Linked DNA regions of Cytobacillus sp. IB215665. The protein of the gene in region 2 interacts with the protein of the main gene of each other region in a pairwise test. Links are inferred from orthologs where the notes say so. Each region holds a gene or a part of one and is shown on either strand. Other genes may lie near its edges. The genes, in order: yabA and dnaN.

Evidence for each region.
Region 1: the proteins of dnaN (region 2) and yabA interact in binary tests that used the Bacillus subtilis proteins (3 or more experiments, as listed by UniProt). The link is inferred for Cytobacillus sp. IB215665 from one-to-one orthologs.

What each region holds. Positions count from the first base shown.
Region 1 is NZ_JAXBME010000024.1:4,019-8,742, reverse strand. What follows is about bases 1,401-4,264. They hold yabA (DNA replication initiation control protein YabA), read right to left. Parts: upstream 3,082-4,264; coding sequence 2,719-3,081; downstream 1,401-2,718. Other genes in these bases: holB (DNA polymerase III subunit delta'), read right to left, coding at 3,924-4,264; SLH52_RS20790 (stage 0 sporulation family protein), read right to left, coding at 3,095-3,922; SLH52_RS20800 (tRNA1(Val) (adenine(37)-N6)-methyltransferase), read right to left, coding at 1,792-2,532; SLH52_RS20805 (GIY-YIG nuclease family protein), read right to left, coding at 1,506-1,802; rsmI (16S rRNA (cytidine(1402)-2'-O)-methyltransferase), read right to left, coding at 1,401-1,534. Also shown: SLH52_RS20815 (AbrB/MazE/SpoVT family DNA-binding domain-containing protein), read left to right, coding at 109-387; more of rsmI, read right to left, coding at 662-1,400; more of holB, read right to left, coding at 4,265-4,724. UniProt on the Bacillus subtilis protein: Involved in control of chromosome replication initiation. Inhibits the cooperative binding of DnaA to the oriC region. Thus negatively regulating initiation of chromosome replication.
Region 2 is NZ_JAXBME010000001.1:1,977-12,673, forward strand. The notes cover bases 7,902-10,697. They hold dnaN (DNA polymerase III subunit beta), read right to left. Parts: upstream 9,972-10,697; coding sequence 8,832-9,971; downstream 7,902-8,831. Other genes in these bases: recF (DNA replication/repair protein RecF), read right to left, coding at 7,902-8,123; yaaA (S4 domain-containing protein YaaA), read right to left, coding at 8,136-8,351; dnaA (chromosomal replication initiator protein DnaA), read right to left, coding at 10,174-10,697. Outside these bases: gyrA (DNA gyrase subunit A), read right to left, coding at 1-2,463; modB (molybdate ABC transporter permease subunit), read right to left, coding at 2,615-3,268; modA (molybdate ABC transporter substrate-binding protein), read right to left, coding at 3,279-4,043; gyrB (DNA topoisomerase (ATP-hydrolyzing) subunit B), read right to left, coding at 4,641-6,563; extracellular matrix regulator RemB, read right to left, coding at 6,741-6,995; more of recF, read right to left, coding at 7,005-7,901. UniProt on the Bacillus subtilis protein: Confers DNA tethering and processivity to DNA polymerases and other proteins. Acts as a clamp, forming a ring around DNA (a reaction catalyzed by the clamp-loading complex) which diffuses in an ATP-independent manner freely and bidirectionally along dsDNA.

The DNA.
Region 1 (4,724 bases), on a different replicon or contig from region 2:
TTGACTAGCATGGGAAACACTGGTATTATTAAGAAAATAATTATTTGTCGAATAATGACGAATTTAAGAGATAATAAAATTTTTGTATTAGTGAGAGGAGTATTTATTATGAAATCTACAGGTATAGTTCGTAAGGTTGATGAGTTAGGTCGTGTAGTAATACCGATCGAACTTCGACGTACACTAGGAATTGCAGAAAAGGATGCACTAGAAATCTACGTTGATGATGATAGAATTATTTTGAAAAAGTACAAGCCTAATATGACTTGTCAAGTAACAGGGGAAGTATCTGATGATAACTTTACTCTTGCCGAGGGTAAAATTATTCTAAGTCCTGAAGGTGCAGAAAAGCTAATAGATGAAATAAAATCAAACCTAGTAAAATAATGAAGTTATCATAAAAATAAGCGCCTTGCATCCCCATTATACGGAATGTCTAGAAGGCGCTTTTTTCTTTTTGTTTGGCTATTTTTCATAAACTTTGTTATTTTTACTTTAATTTGAGAAACTATTGTAGTGTATTATATGACTTTTATAGTCTTTAGAGAAGAAAAGATGTCCAAAACATTAGTAATATTCGCGTTTAACTCTTATTGCGAAAAGAAACAACTAATGTGAAACATCCTTTTATTTCCTAGGAAAAAGGATGTTAATTTGTATTCTACCTTATATGGTATTGTTGATAAACTTCTCTTTTTACCATATCTCTATCTTTTGCTACTTTTTTTATCGCATCCTTTGAAGTGTACGATTGTTTATTTATATAATAATCGATATGCTCTACAACAGTTAATTCTTCCCACCACTGATTTTCCATTTGACTTTCTTTACTACTTCCTTCTACTATAATACAAAACTCACCACGCACATTCGATTGCTGTGACCATTGAAATAGATCTTGTATCGTTCCCCTAATAAATTCTTCATACTTTTTTGTCAGCTCTCTAGAAAGGACTGCAGGGCGATCACCTAATTGTTCTAACATTATTTTTAACGTCTCTTGCAACCTATGCGGTGATTCATAAAATATCATCGTTTCTTGTACTTGGTTACAAAGCTCCAATTGTTTACGTTTTTCTTTTTTGTGACGAGGTAAAAAGCCGTAGAAATAAAAAGGTTGTGTTTTTATTCCAGAAGCAATTAACGATGTTAATGCTGCATTTGCACCTGGCAATGGAATCACCTTGTACTGCTCTTTTAATGCTGCAACAACAATTTCAAAACCTGGGTCAGAAATTGTCGGCATCCCTGCATCACTAACTAATGCTACCTTTTTTCCTGATTTAAGCAGGTTTATTATTTTTTCGCCACTCGTGTCTTTATTATGCTCATGATAACTCATGACTGCATTTGATATTTGAAAGTAATTCAATAGCTTTTTCGTTTGTCTTGTATCTTCTGCTGCTATAATGTCTGACTCTTTAAGTATACGTATTGCTCTATATGTCATATCTTCTAAATTACCGATAGGTGTTGGAACAAGATATAAGCATCCTTTTATATCTTCATTTTGAAAGCTGTTTTGTTGCCACATACTTTAGCTTGTTCTCCTTTGCTATAAATTGCTCTTTCTTCTGTCGTGTTTTAAGTTGCTTGAAATCCCATTCTGCCCGAAGTGCTTCACTTTTTGTAGCATACGATTTGGCAAACAGTAATGATACGGGAATACGTCCTCTCGTATACTTTGCCCCTTTGCCCTCATTATGGGTTCTTATGCGTTTCTTAAGGTCATTTGTATAACCAGCATAATAGCTTCCATCACTGCATTCTAACACATATAAGAAATGCTGTTTACTTTCCATATAGAATGTTCCTCACATCGTCAGTATATTCATTGTGTTCATTATATACTACTAGCGGGGGTAATAACTTCAAATCTGGGCTTCCATCTTTGGTCGCTTCAATTAATAGGGTATTTGCTTCTCTTCCATGTCGGGGATAAACGAATTGTAATCTTTTTGGCTCTAAACGATAATTTCTCATTAAAGTAATCATGTCAATAAGACGACCTGGTCGATGCACAAATGCCGCTTTCCCTCCCTGTTTAAGTAGCATACTACTTACTCTAATTGTATCCTCTAGCGTACAATAAATTTCATGTCTAGCAATAGCTAAATGTTCATTTTTATTAATTTCTTCATTACTAGGTGTTGGAAAATAAGGTGGATTACAAGTAACAATATCAAACTTTTCTTGCCCTAATAATGTGGGCATATCTTTTATATCGCCATGAATAAATTTTATTCGGCTATTTAGCTTATTAAATGCAATTGTTCTCTCAGCCATCTGATAAATTTTTTCTTGGATTTCGACTCCTGTAATATGCCCTTTTGTCCTTTTACTAAGTAATAGTGGAATAACGCCATTTCCAGAGCATAAATCAATTAAATTACCCTTTTGAATTGGTACATAAACAAATTTAGCTAATAAAACTGTATCTAGTGAAAAGGCGAACATCGATGGGCTCTGAATAATTCGCATATTTTCACCAAGTAAATGATCTAATCGCTCATCCCCTATAAGCTTAACCATCATAGACACTCCTTTTTGTTAACAACAATGTTGTCTTTATTAAGACTAAACACATTCGGCACCTTTTCTTAGCATATAATACACTTCTGTCACTCAAATTTAAGTGAAAAGTGCCTAATTAAATGTTCAACACTTCTTTATTAAAATTCCTAGTAAAAATAGTCTTCCAAAGTGGAAGACTATACATTATTTTTTATTTAAAAATGATAAACAAAACAAGCAATCTCCTTCTGCACGAACACTACCATAGTGAACATTACATATATGAAAGCCTTCTTGATATAAACGGGCTAAATTATCATAACCCTCCCCAATATCAACTTGCTTATTTTGTTTCCTTTTGTTATTAGATTTGTTCTTCTTTAATTTTTTTGGCTCTTCTGAGGTTTGCTCTAATCTACGTCTAAGATGCTCATTCTCAATTATTAAATGGTGATTTTCTTCCAATAATTGTGCAAGATGATCTTTGAGCTCTCCCAGTTGACGATATAAATGCCCTATTTGCTCCTCCATACTGCTTACTGAATGGAAAATCTCTTTTTTATCCACAAAATCCACCTCATTAATCTGTGGCTTGAATTGATACAGCTCCCTCGTTCATTAGTTCATCCAATGTGTATTCAATTACTCGTTCTCTATCGTTTAATTCGACTTGTAATACACGTTCTAATATATTCAATCCAACTACACGGCCTGCTCCATTAGGTGTTACGATCTTCTCCCCAATATCAGGTAGCAGTTGTTTAGCAGATTCGTATTCATCATTTTCATACTTTAAGCAACACATCAACCGGCCACATAGACCAGATATTTTAGTAGGATTTAAAGAGAGGTTTTGGTCTTTTGCCATTTTTATAGAGACTGGCTCAAAGTCCCCTAAAAATGTCGAACAACAGAGCATTCTTCCACACGGACCTATACCACCTAACATTTTGGCTTCATCACGAACACCAATTTGACGCAATTCAATTCTTGTTCGAAAAATAGCTGCAAGATCTTTCACTAGTTCTCTAAAATCAACGCGGCCATCTGCTGTGAAGTAGAAAATCACCTTATTTCGGTCAAAGGTATACTCTACATCTACTAATTTCATCTCCAAGCCATGTTGATTAACCTTTTCGATGCATACTTCATATGCTTCTTGTGCAGCCTGTTTATTCTCTTCAACAATAAGTTTATCTTTTGATTCAGCAATTCTAATAACTTTTCTTAATGGAAGAACTATGTCGCTCTCATCAACTTGTTTTTTATTTATAACTACCTTGCCGAATTCAATTCCACGTACTGTTTCTACTATAACAAATTCTCCATCATCTATTTTAAATTCCCCTGGATCAAAATAATAAATTTTCCCAGCTTTTTTAAAACGTACACCAACTACATCATACAAATTAAAATCCCTCCTGCAAATTCAATACAAGTTGCTCCATTAATAAATGTGGATTCATGTTGGTGTGTAAACGACTTTTGGCCTCTAAAATTGCTGACATTTGTTCAGCAATATGATTTTGAGAAATATGAAGGGCATATTGATTTAATTTTTCTAATTGGTCAGTATACACAACGTATTCATTTTCACCTAACTGAATATATAGTAAATCTTTTAACAAAAGTAATAATAAGTCTAAACTACTATCAAGCTTGTCTTTATCATTGAAATGAGAGAGCCACTTCTCTTGAATATATAATAAAGCTTTAGCATAATTCATATTTAGCATTTCATATAATTGTATCACTATCATCCTTGATTGCGCAAACCAATCATCTTGACATAATTCTGTTGCTTCTTCAAAATTATTGGTCAATTGAGCCACAAGTGCAGCTAAATGGGGTGGAGCCCCTTTGTCTAGTAGGAAATCTTTCATAACAATTGAAGCAATTGGTTGAAAAGATAACACTTGACAACGAGAAATAATAGTATTTAACATTTTTTGTATATTTTCTGTAAGGAGAATAGCTATTGTATCAGAATCAGGCTCCTCTAAAAATTTCAATAGACTGTTAGCAGCATTTGTCGTCATCCGATCAGCATGTTCAATAATATATAACTTTTTGGATGACTCTACTCCAGTTTTAGAAAATTCACTTTGTAAATCTTGAATTTGTGATTTTTTAATTGAATGGCCATCTGGTTCAATGATATGCACATCAGGGTGGTTTTTCGAATCTACCCTACGACAATTAATACAATT
Region 2 (10,697 bases):
ATCTTCTCCATCATCTTCATCTTCAACTTCTTTTTGTACTTTAGCAACTGTTGCTACAAATTCATTTTCATCAGATTCATCAAGACGAATAAGTCTAACACCTTGAGTGTTTCTGCCCATCTGTGATATGTCACCCACATCCATGCGAATAAGTACTCCGCCAGCTGTAATAATCATAATATCCTCAGTGCCAGACACAGCTTTAACCGCTACAACAGTTCCATTTTTATCAGTAATATTACACGTTTTTAAACCTTTTCCCCCACGACTTTGACTGCGATATTCTATCGCTGGCGTTCGCTTACCATAACCTTTCTTTGTGACGATGAGAACATCTGAGTCATCTTCTAAAATGTCCATACCTACAACTTCATCATCATCTTCAATCGCAATCCCTTTAACACCAGTCGCAGTTCTTCCCATAGATCGTACATCTGTCTCAATAAAACGGATAAGGATACCATTTTTGGTGCCAATAATAATATTTTTCGTTCCATCTGTCAGCTTAACAGAAATTAGCTCATCATCTTCTTTTAAATTGAGTGCAATTAACCCATTATTACGGATATTTGAGAAAGATGACAAAGGTGAGCGTTTTGATATCCCTTGTTTCGTAGTAAAGAACAAGTACATATCATCTCCAAATTCAGTGACAGGAATAATAGCATTTATCTCCTCATCCTTATCAATCTCTAATAAGTTAATGATCGGAATCCCTTTTGCTGTTCTGCCTAGCTCAGGGATTTCATATCCCTTTTTACGATACACTTTTCCTTTGTTTGTAAAATATAGAATTGTATCATGTGTGGATGTAGTTAATAAATGCTCAACAAAGTCATCCTCATTTGTCCCCATTCCTTGGATACCACGACCTCCACGTTTTTGGCTACGATAAGTTGATGCTGGAAGGCGTTTAATATAGCCATTGTGTGTTAAGGTAATAACAATGTTTTCCTGGGGAATTAAATCTTCATCTTCTATCGAATCGAACCCACCAGTTGCAATTTCAGTACGTCGCTCATCATTAAATCTTTCTTTCACTTCTGCTAATTCTTCTCTAATAATTTGCAAGATTTTTTCTTCATTTGCCAAAATTTCTTTTAGTTCTGCAATTAATTGTAGAAGGTTTTGAAACTCCTCTTCAATTTTCTCACGCTCTAAGCCTGTCAATCTTTGCAAGCGCATATCTAATATAGCTTGTGCTTGCTTTTCAGATAACGAGAATTGATTCATTAACCCTTCCCGTGCAATTTCTGTTGTCTGTGAACTACGAATAAGCGCAATAACTTCATCTAAATGATCTAAAGCAATACGTAGTCCTTCTAAAATATGAGCGCGTGCTTCAGCCTTACGAAGCTCAAACTCTGTTCTTCTACGAATAACAACTTTTTGATGTTCCAGATAATGATATAAACACTGCTTTAAATTTAATACTTTAGGTTGTCCATCTACTAATGCCAACATATTAATACCAAAACTAGTTTGTAAAGCAGTTTGTTTATATAAGTTATTTAATAGCACATTTGCATTTGCATCTTTACGAACTTCGATGACTATTCTCATTCCATTACGATCTGACTCATCACGTAAATCTGTTATGCCATCTATTTTTTTGTCGCGTACAAGTTCTGCAATTTTTTCTATTAACTTTGCTTTATTCACTTGGTAAGGTAGTTCGTTAACGACAATAACTTCTTTTCCACCATTTTTTTCTTCAATGACAACTTTACCGCGAATTGTAATTGATCCACGACCTGTTTCATATGCTTTTCTAATACCACTCCGACCGAGAATGATTCCTCCCGTTGGAAAATCCGGGCCATGTATTATTTCCATTAACTCAGCAACGCTAATATCAGAATCCTTACTTAGCGCCAAGACGCCATCAATGACTTCTCCTAACTGATGTGGTGGTATGTTTGTAGCCATACCTACAGCTATACCTGCTGCTCCATTCACTAATAAGTTAGGAAAACGAGATGGTAGAACAATCGGTTCTTTTTCAGATCCATCATAGTTATCTTGGTAGTCTATCGTATCTTTATTAATATCACGAAGTAACTCCATTGATATTTTTGCCATTCGTGATTCTGTATAACGCATCGCTGCTGCTGCATCACCGTCAACAGAACCAAAATTCCCATGGCCATCAACGAGCATATAGCGATAGTTAAAATCCTGCGCCATACGAACCATTGTATCGTACACAGCTGAATCTCCATGAGGATGATATTTACCAATAACATCTCCAACGATACGTGCTGATTTTTTGTATGGCTTATCTGCAGTCATCCCTTGATCATTCATTGCATATAATATACGTCGATGAACTGGTTTTAGTCCGTCCCTAACATCAGGTAACGCCCTTGATACTATGACACTCATTGCATAATCCAAAAATGAGGAACGCATTTCCTGACTAATATTTACTTCTTTTATACGAGAGCTTTGATTTTCAGACATGTGAATTTACCTCCTACGAGGGTGGTTGCAATTTTATTATTTAATAATCATAACATACTTTTTTAGTAGCACATATAAATGTCATTACATTGCGCATACTAATAACTATTTTATCCAAATATACACACTCTATATAACTCAAATAATAATATCATCTAATATACTGAACTGCTATTAACATAATAAATGACACGATAACCATCATTAACACCCATAACCAAGCAGTTTCTAAATTACCTGAATCTATTGCAACATAAATAGCTGTCGATGTTGTTTGTGTTTTTCCAGGGATATTACCAGCAAACATGAGTGTTGCGCCAAATTCACCTAGAGCTCTAGCGAAGCTTAATACTGCACCAGATACGATAGATTTAAATGCAAGTGGAATGGAGACAAAAATAAATACTTTCCACTCATTTGCACCATCTATTCGGGCAGCTTCTTCAATACCAAAATCAATGGAAGAAAAGCCAGTCTTTACTGATTGATACATGAGCGGGAAAGAAACGACAACAGCTGCTATAACGGCTGCCCACCACGTAAAAATAATAGATTGATTAAAAATTGTTTCAATTCCTTTGCCAACCGGACTGTTTTTTCCAAATATTACAATGAGTAAAAAACCAACTACCGATGGTGGAAGAACGAGAGGAAGCATTAAGATTGTTTCAAAAATGACTTTCCCCTTAAAGTTTTTTTTCGACATCATACGTCCCATAATTAAGCCAATTATGAGAACAATTAAACCTGAGACACAAGCAATTTCAATTGATTTTTGTACTGGAGACCAAAACTCTACCGCCATGATTGACTCCTTATTCCAAAGGTTTAAATCCGAATTTTTCAAAAACAGTTAAAGCTTGTTCACTCTGTAAAAATTCAAAAAATTGTTCTACTTCATGAATATTTTTCGTATCTTTTATAATTCCTACTGGATAAATAATAGATGAATGATTTGATTTATGAGTAACATCTACGATTTCTATGTCGGAAGAAATTAATGCATCTGTTTTATACACCATTCCTGCATCAACATTACCTGTTTCCACATATGTTAATACTTGTCGAACATCCTTAGACAATATAAGCTTTTCTTCTACTTCTTCCCATAAATCCATATGTAGTAGTGCTTCCTTTGCATATTTCCCCGCTGGTACTGATTCAGGAATACCGATTGCAAGTTGAGAAATTTTAGGACTAGTAAGGTCTTCAAAATTACTAATGTTTGTTCCATGCTCTTTCGGTGCAATAAGGACAAGTTCATTTGTTAACAAATTTACTCCTTGTGCAATCATACCTTCATCAACTAAGTAATCGTACTTATCCTTGGCAGCAGAAAAATACATATCTACAGGAGCGCCTTGTGTAATTTGTTGCTGTAACGCTCCAGATGAGCCAAAATTATAAGCAATCTTAATATTTTTGTTCCCTTGTTCAAAGAGTGATTTTAATTCTGATAGAGCATTTCGAAGACTTGCAGCTGCGGAAATAGTTAGCTCAATTTCTCTTTGCTCAGTGCCTTTACTATCATTATTTGATTGACTAGGCGAACATCCGATAAGTACAACAAAAATGGCCATAATAAAAATCATTTTTTTTCTTAATATGAAAACCACCTCCTGATTTAACAGTAGAAACTATTAAAATGTGGTTTTTTTGACTCTATTCAAAAAAATTGTTGCTAAGCTTTTCTTTTAGACATAAGAACACCAATTTATAGTAACAGCGCTATTACAAAGCCTCGATATAACAAGACTAAATACGAATATATATAATTTTCTATAACATATCTATTATATAGATTTTTATGATTTAAAGCTACTTAATATAAGAGTATTTCACTAACCAATTCAATTTAAAACAATACATACTTAATTTCTAATATGATCAATTGCAGCACATACACCTATCTTATATTTGATTTTATTTTTAATAGGCTTTTGTCTAGAAGTTTGTCACTATTGTCACCAAATTAGCATAGTCAAAAGGGTATTAATACATTTGACATCGTTTTGCAGAAGAAAATATCCCATGAAGGTTAATTATTCGTATTTAGCTCATATTTCGAAAAACAATTCGTAAATGCGCATACGACCAACATAAAAAGGGTCCCGGAAAATCAATGCTCGTTAATTCCGAAACCCCGTTTTATATCCAGTTAAATAGCATAACTCATATTAAATATCTAAATTCTTAACGTATTGTGCATTCTCTTCAATAAAGTTGCGTCTTGGTTCTACTTTATCACCCATTAATATTTCAAATGTCTCATCAGCATCAATCGCATCTTGAAGATTGACCTGCAGTAACGTGCGTGTATTAGGATCCATAGTAGTTTCCCAAAGCTGTTCTGGGTTCATTTCACCTAAACCTTTATAACGTTGAATTCCTGGTTTGGAGTTTCCAGTTAATTCTTCTAATATTCCAGTTAATTGACGCTCATTATAAGCATACTCTACTCTCTTACCTTGACTAACTTTATAAAGAGGTGGTTGTGCAATATATACATAACCCGACTCAATAATTTGTCTCATATATCTATAAAAGAAAGTTAATAATAAAGTACGTATATGCGCTCCGTCTACATCAGCATCTGTCATAATGACAATTTTATGATAGCGAGCTTTTGAAATATCAAAGTCTTCCCCAATGCCAGTGCCTAATGCAGTAATAATTGTCCTTACTTCATTATTAGATAATATTTTATCTAATCTAGCTTTTTCTACATTTATAATTTTTCCACGTAATGGAAGGATAGCTTGGAAATGACGATCTCGACCTTGTTTTGCAGACCCTCCCGCTGAATCACCCTCAACTACGTATAATTCACTTATTGATGGATCTTTTGATGAGCAATCAGCAAGTTTTCCTGGCAAATTCGAAATTTCGAGTGCATTTTTTCTACGTGTTAATTCCCTCGCTTTTTTTGCTGCAAGTCTTGCTCTTGATGCAGTAACTCCTTTTTCTACTATCTTCTTTGCTACTATAGGATTTTCAAGGAGAAATTTTTCCAATTTATCAGAAAAAAGAGAGTCAGTTATTGTTCTCGCTTCACTATTCCCTAATTTTGTTTTCGTTTGTCCTTCAAATTGTGGGTCAGGATGTTTAATTGATACGATCGCAGTTAAACCTTCCCGAACATCATCACCGGTAAGATTTGAGTCATTCTCTTTAAATATATTATGCTTTCTAGCATAGTCATTAATGATTCTCGTTAACGCTGTTTTAAAACCTGATTCGTGAGTACCACCTTCGTGCGTGTTTATATTGTTGGCAAACGAGTATATATTACTCACATAACTGTCGTTATATTGCAAGGCAACTTCTACTGAAATTCCTTCTTTTTCTCCTTCTACAAAGATCGGTTCATCATGAATAACTTCTTTCGTTCTGTTTAAATGTTCAACATACGAAATGATTCCACCCTCATAGTAGTATTCATTACTTTTATCTCCGACTCTTTTATCCTCAATCGTAATCTTGATGCCACGATTTAAAAAGGCTAATTCACGAAGACGGTTTGCAAGAATATCATATTCATACTCTAACGTCTCAGTAAATATTTCACTATCAGGCTTAAAATGGGTGATCGTTCCAGTTATATCTGTCTCACCGATGACTTTTAAATCCGCACACGGAACGCCACGTTCATATTTTTGATAGTGAATTTCTCCATTCAGGTGAACAAATACTTCTAGGTGAGTAGAAAGTGCATTTACAACTGAGGCTCCAACACCGTGAAGTCCACCAGAGACTTTATAGCCTCCACCATCAAATTTTCCACCTGCATGAAGTACTGTCATAATAACCTCAACAGCTGGTCGTCCCATTTTCTCATGAATACCAACAGGAATTCCACGTCCATTATCCTTAACAGTAATACTATTATCCTTTTCAATAATTACGTTGATCTCATCACAAAATCCAGCCAATGCCTCATCTATACTATTATCGACAATTTCCCACACAAGATGATGCAGCCCTTTACCACTTGTGGAACCAATATACATTCCTGGGCGTTTTCTTACAGCCTCTAGTCCTTCTAGGACTTGTATTTGATTTTCATCATAAGATTGTTGATCTACTTCTTTTTGCTCCATTGTCACTTAAACCACCTGCACTTTCAGTGAACTCGTTCAAAAATGCTATTAATAAAATTACTATAGAGAACAATGATATCTGACAAATCCCACACTTTTAGTGTAAAGATAGTCTTTATTCCATATTTCACTCGCAGTAGCACGTATCCTGGAATTCACATCATAATTTGCTTATATTTAGAATAAAATTGAATCTAGCTCTGAACCCATTTGTGCTCTTTTCTTCAGCGTATTCGATGATAGAGGTGAAAAATAAACTTTATCAAGAGTCACTACGACTGATTTTGTTTCACCAGAGAGTTGAACAGTGTCACTCTTGTGTGCTTTTATAAACTCTACAATAATTGGAGAGGATGTGAGTAACTGCCGATCCAAAATAGCGATTATATCACTATTTCTAATAATCAAGTCTTCTCCTAAATGAATGAACATGACATCACCTCATGATAGTTTTGTCAGTTCTCCTGACACAACTTGGTAAGTAGAGGCTTCATCTAATGTACTATGATCAAGCCCATCTACACTTGTTGTCGTAACAAATGTTTGCACTTTTCCTTTTATTGTATTTAATAAGTGAGATTGTCTATAATCATCTAATTCTGATAAAACATCATCTAGCAATAGAATTGGATATTCTCCTGTCTCAGCATAAATCAATTCAATTTCTGCTAATTTCAGTGAGAGAGCTGTTGTTCTTTGTTGTCCTTGTGATCCAAATGTTTGAACATCTTTACCATTGACATAAAAAGTTAAATCATCACGATGCGGACCAGCAAGAGTCATCCCACGCTCAATTTCCTTCTCTTTTATTTTAACAAACTTTTCCGTTAATGATTTTACCATTTTTGACAAACTAACATCTTCTGATACATCAACTGAAGGCTTATAATCAATTTGTAAACTTTCTAATCCTCGGCTAATACCTCTGTGAATTGGTTCAGCCCACTTCTGTAACAGCTCTAAAAATTCATATCTTTTTATTAAAATTTTAGCTGCAGCCTCAACAAGTTGCTCCGTCAAAACGTCTAGCATCGGATCGCTTTTCGACCTGTTAATTTGTAGCTTCTTTAAGTAATGATTTCTCTGTTGTAAAATCTTTTGATACTGATTTAAATCATGCAAATATAAAGGTGAGACTTGACCGATCTCCATATTAATAAATCTCCGCCTCACTTGCGGGCTACCTTTTACTAAATGTAAATCTTCAGGGGCAAACATGACAATGTTCATATTGCCGACATATTGACTTAATTTTTGTTGTTCAATATGGTTATATTTCGCTTTCTTGCCTTTTTTCGATATAACTAACTGCAAAGGAAGGATACCATTATTTTTGTGAATCCTTCCTTCTATTTTAGCATATTCTTCATCCCATCTTATAAGATCCTTGTCATTAGACGTTCGATGTGATTTGACCATCGCCAAGACAAAAATAGCTTCCATAACGTTTGTTTTTCCTTGAGCATTTTCACCTAGTATTACGTTAACTTTGTTTTCAAATGTTACTTGCACACTCTTATAATTCCGATAATTTTTCAGTGCTAGTTCTTCAATATACAAGTCGGCCACCAACTATACTTTCACAATAAAAGTTCCGAATCCAGGAATAACTACTTCATCATCTTGTTTAAGTTTTCGTCCTCTACGGTTTTCAGCTTGTCCATTTACAAATACTTCATGTTCACTTAAGAACCACTTTGCCATCCCACCTGTTTGAATTACATCTGCTAATTTTAAAAACTGACCTAATGTAATAATATCAGTTGAGATAGTGATCATTTTTGTCATATTATGATCGCTCTCTTTCATGTAATTTTATGCTAGTTTATATTGTAAACATATTATGTTACTTTCAAAAATTACTTATCACTTCATTGTACTAAAAAAAATGAGGATAGAAAAGAAAGCTACTAGTTTTTTCTCATACTAGCAGCTTTCTTTTTTGCAAGGCTCTTGTCGTAAACTTTGTTGCTATTGGGACTAATTTAGGACAGCAACAAATCATTATATGCAATTAATTAAATTATAAATGAGAAAAGATGCTATGAACGCTTGATTTATACATATTCATTTCTTATTACGGAAAGTAACAATCAATGACAAACTAGCCGTTTGCAAAGATAAAAAAAGATATATTTATCAGAGCTATATTCAGTTTGAGGATGTGCATGTCTATTTCTGAACTAATCTTCAACTAGTGATCATACCCCATTCAATTCAAGGTTATATTAGTTTCAAATTGTTGTTTCTGACATGTTTGTACATGAATTAATATGTGCGAACAGGTAAAATCAACTGTAGCATTGAATCGTCGTGAAGAGGACGAATGACAAATGGTCTCATGGCTCCAGTAAAATTAATATTAATATCTGTCTCTCCCAAAACTTTTAATGCATCCAGCATGTATTTTGAACTAAAGGAAATTTTTAAATCTTCACCGCTAATAGATTGACTTTGAACTTCCTCAATAACTTTACCAATTTCCGGTGAATTCGAAGAGATTTCAATAACGCCACCCTCTAAGATGGTTAATTTTACAACATTATTTCTATCCTCTCTTGCAAGTAAAGAAGCTCTATCAATGGCTTGTAAAAACTCTTTAGCAGACACTTTCATTTCAGTATTACTTTCCTCAGGAATTAAACGTGATGTATCTGGATAACTACCTTCAAGCAAGCGTGAGAAAAATAATATGTGTTTTGTTTTAAACAGCACTTGGTTTTCTGTAATTACGATATCAACTAAATCATTTGAATCATCTAATATTTTATTTAATTCATTCAAACTTTTTCCTGGAATAACAATATTATACGATACATCTGTCGTATTCAAATCAATTCTCGCTTTGCGTAAAGCAAGTCGATGACTATCTGTTGCAATACAGGTCAATTCGTTATTTTCTATTTTCAAGTTTACACCTGTCAATAAAGGTCGTGTTTCTGACGTGGACACGGCAAAAACTGTATGTCTAATTAATTGTTTTACTAAATCAGACGGAACTTGAAAAGCATCATTTTCTTCAATTTGTGGTAATAATGGATATTCTTCTGCATCTAAGCCGTTTAAATTAAATTCTGCTTTTCCAGATCTAATAATAGTCAAAAAGTGGTTTTGTACATCAATTTCTACACTTTCTTTAGGAAGCTTTTTAACAATTTCACTAAATACACGAGCTTGTAAAACAACACTTCCGCTTTTGACCAGTTCAACAACTTCTAAATCTTCGTGTTCAAGCGGAATAAATGATTCAATAGAAATATCAGAATCACTTCCTGTTAATGTAACTCCATTTTCATTTGCCACTATTTTAATACCCGTTAATATTGGAATTGTTGTTCTAGAAGAAACGGCTTTCATTACATCTTGTACACTGCGTAATAAATAGTCTCGTTGAATTATAAATTTCATTATAAAGTCCTCCTTTAGTCATAAACTAGTTAACAATTGAATATATATATAATCTTTTAAAAAAATAGTAGAAGTAATAGTAGGGGCTGTGGAATTGTGGATAACTAATTATAGCAAAGGAAACACAGTCTATCCACATGTGGATAGACTGTGTGTAATATGTGTTAAGTTATTCACAGTATTAAGAATAAGTATAAACCTACTATGCTTTTAAGTGAGAGTTAATATCATTCAATTGTTTTTGTAATTGTGAATCGGTTTGAATTAATTTAGAAATTTTTTCATGTGCATGAATAACAGTGGTGTGATCTCTTCCCCCGAATTCTTCGCCGATCTTTGGTAGTGAGAAGTCGGTTAATTCTCGTGATAAATACATAGCAATCTGTCTAGGAAAAGCGACTGATTTTGTGCGTTTTTTAGCCTTAAAGTCTTCAAGTTTCACATTATAATGCTGACCAACAGTTTTTTGGATTTCATGTATTGTTATTACTTTCGGTTTAGCACTAGGAATAATATTCTTCAAAGCTTCAGCAGCTAAATCTGCGTTAATATCTTTATTAATAAGTGACGAATAAGCTACAACACGTATAAGTGCACCTTCAAGCTCACGTATATTTGAATCGATTTGATTTGCGATATATAACATAGCTTCATTAGGAATATCTAGTCCTTCAGCCTTTGCTTTTTTACGCAATATTGCTATTCTTGTTTCCAAATCAGGAGGTG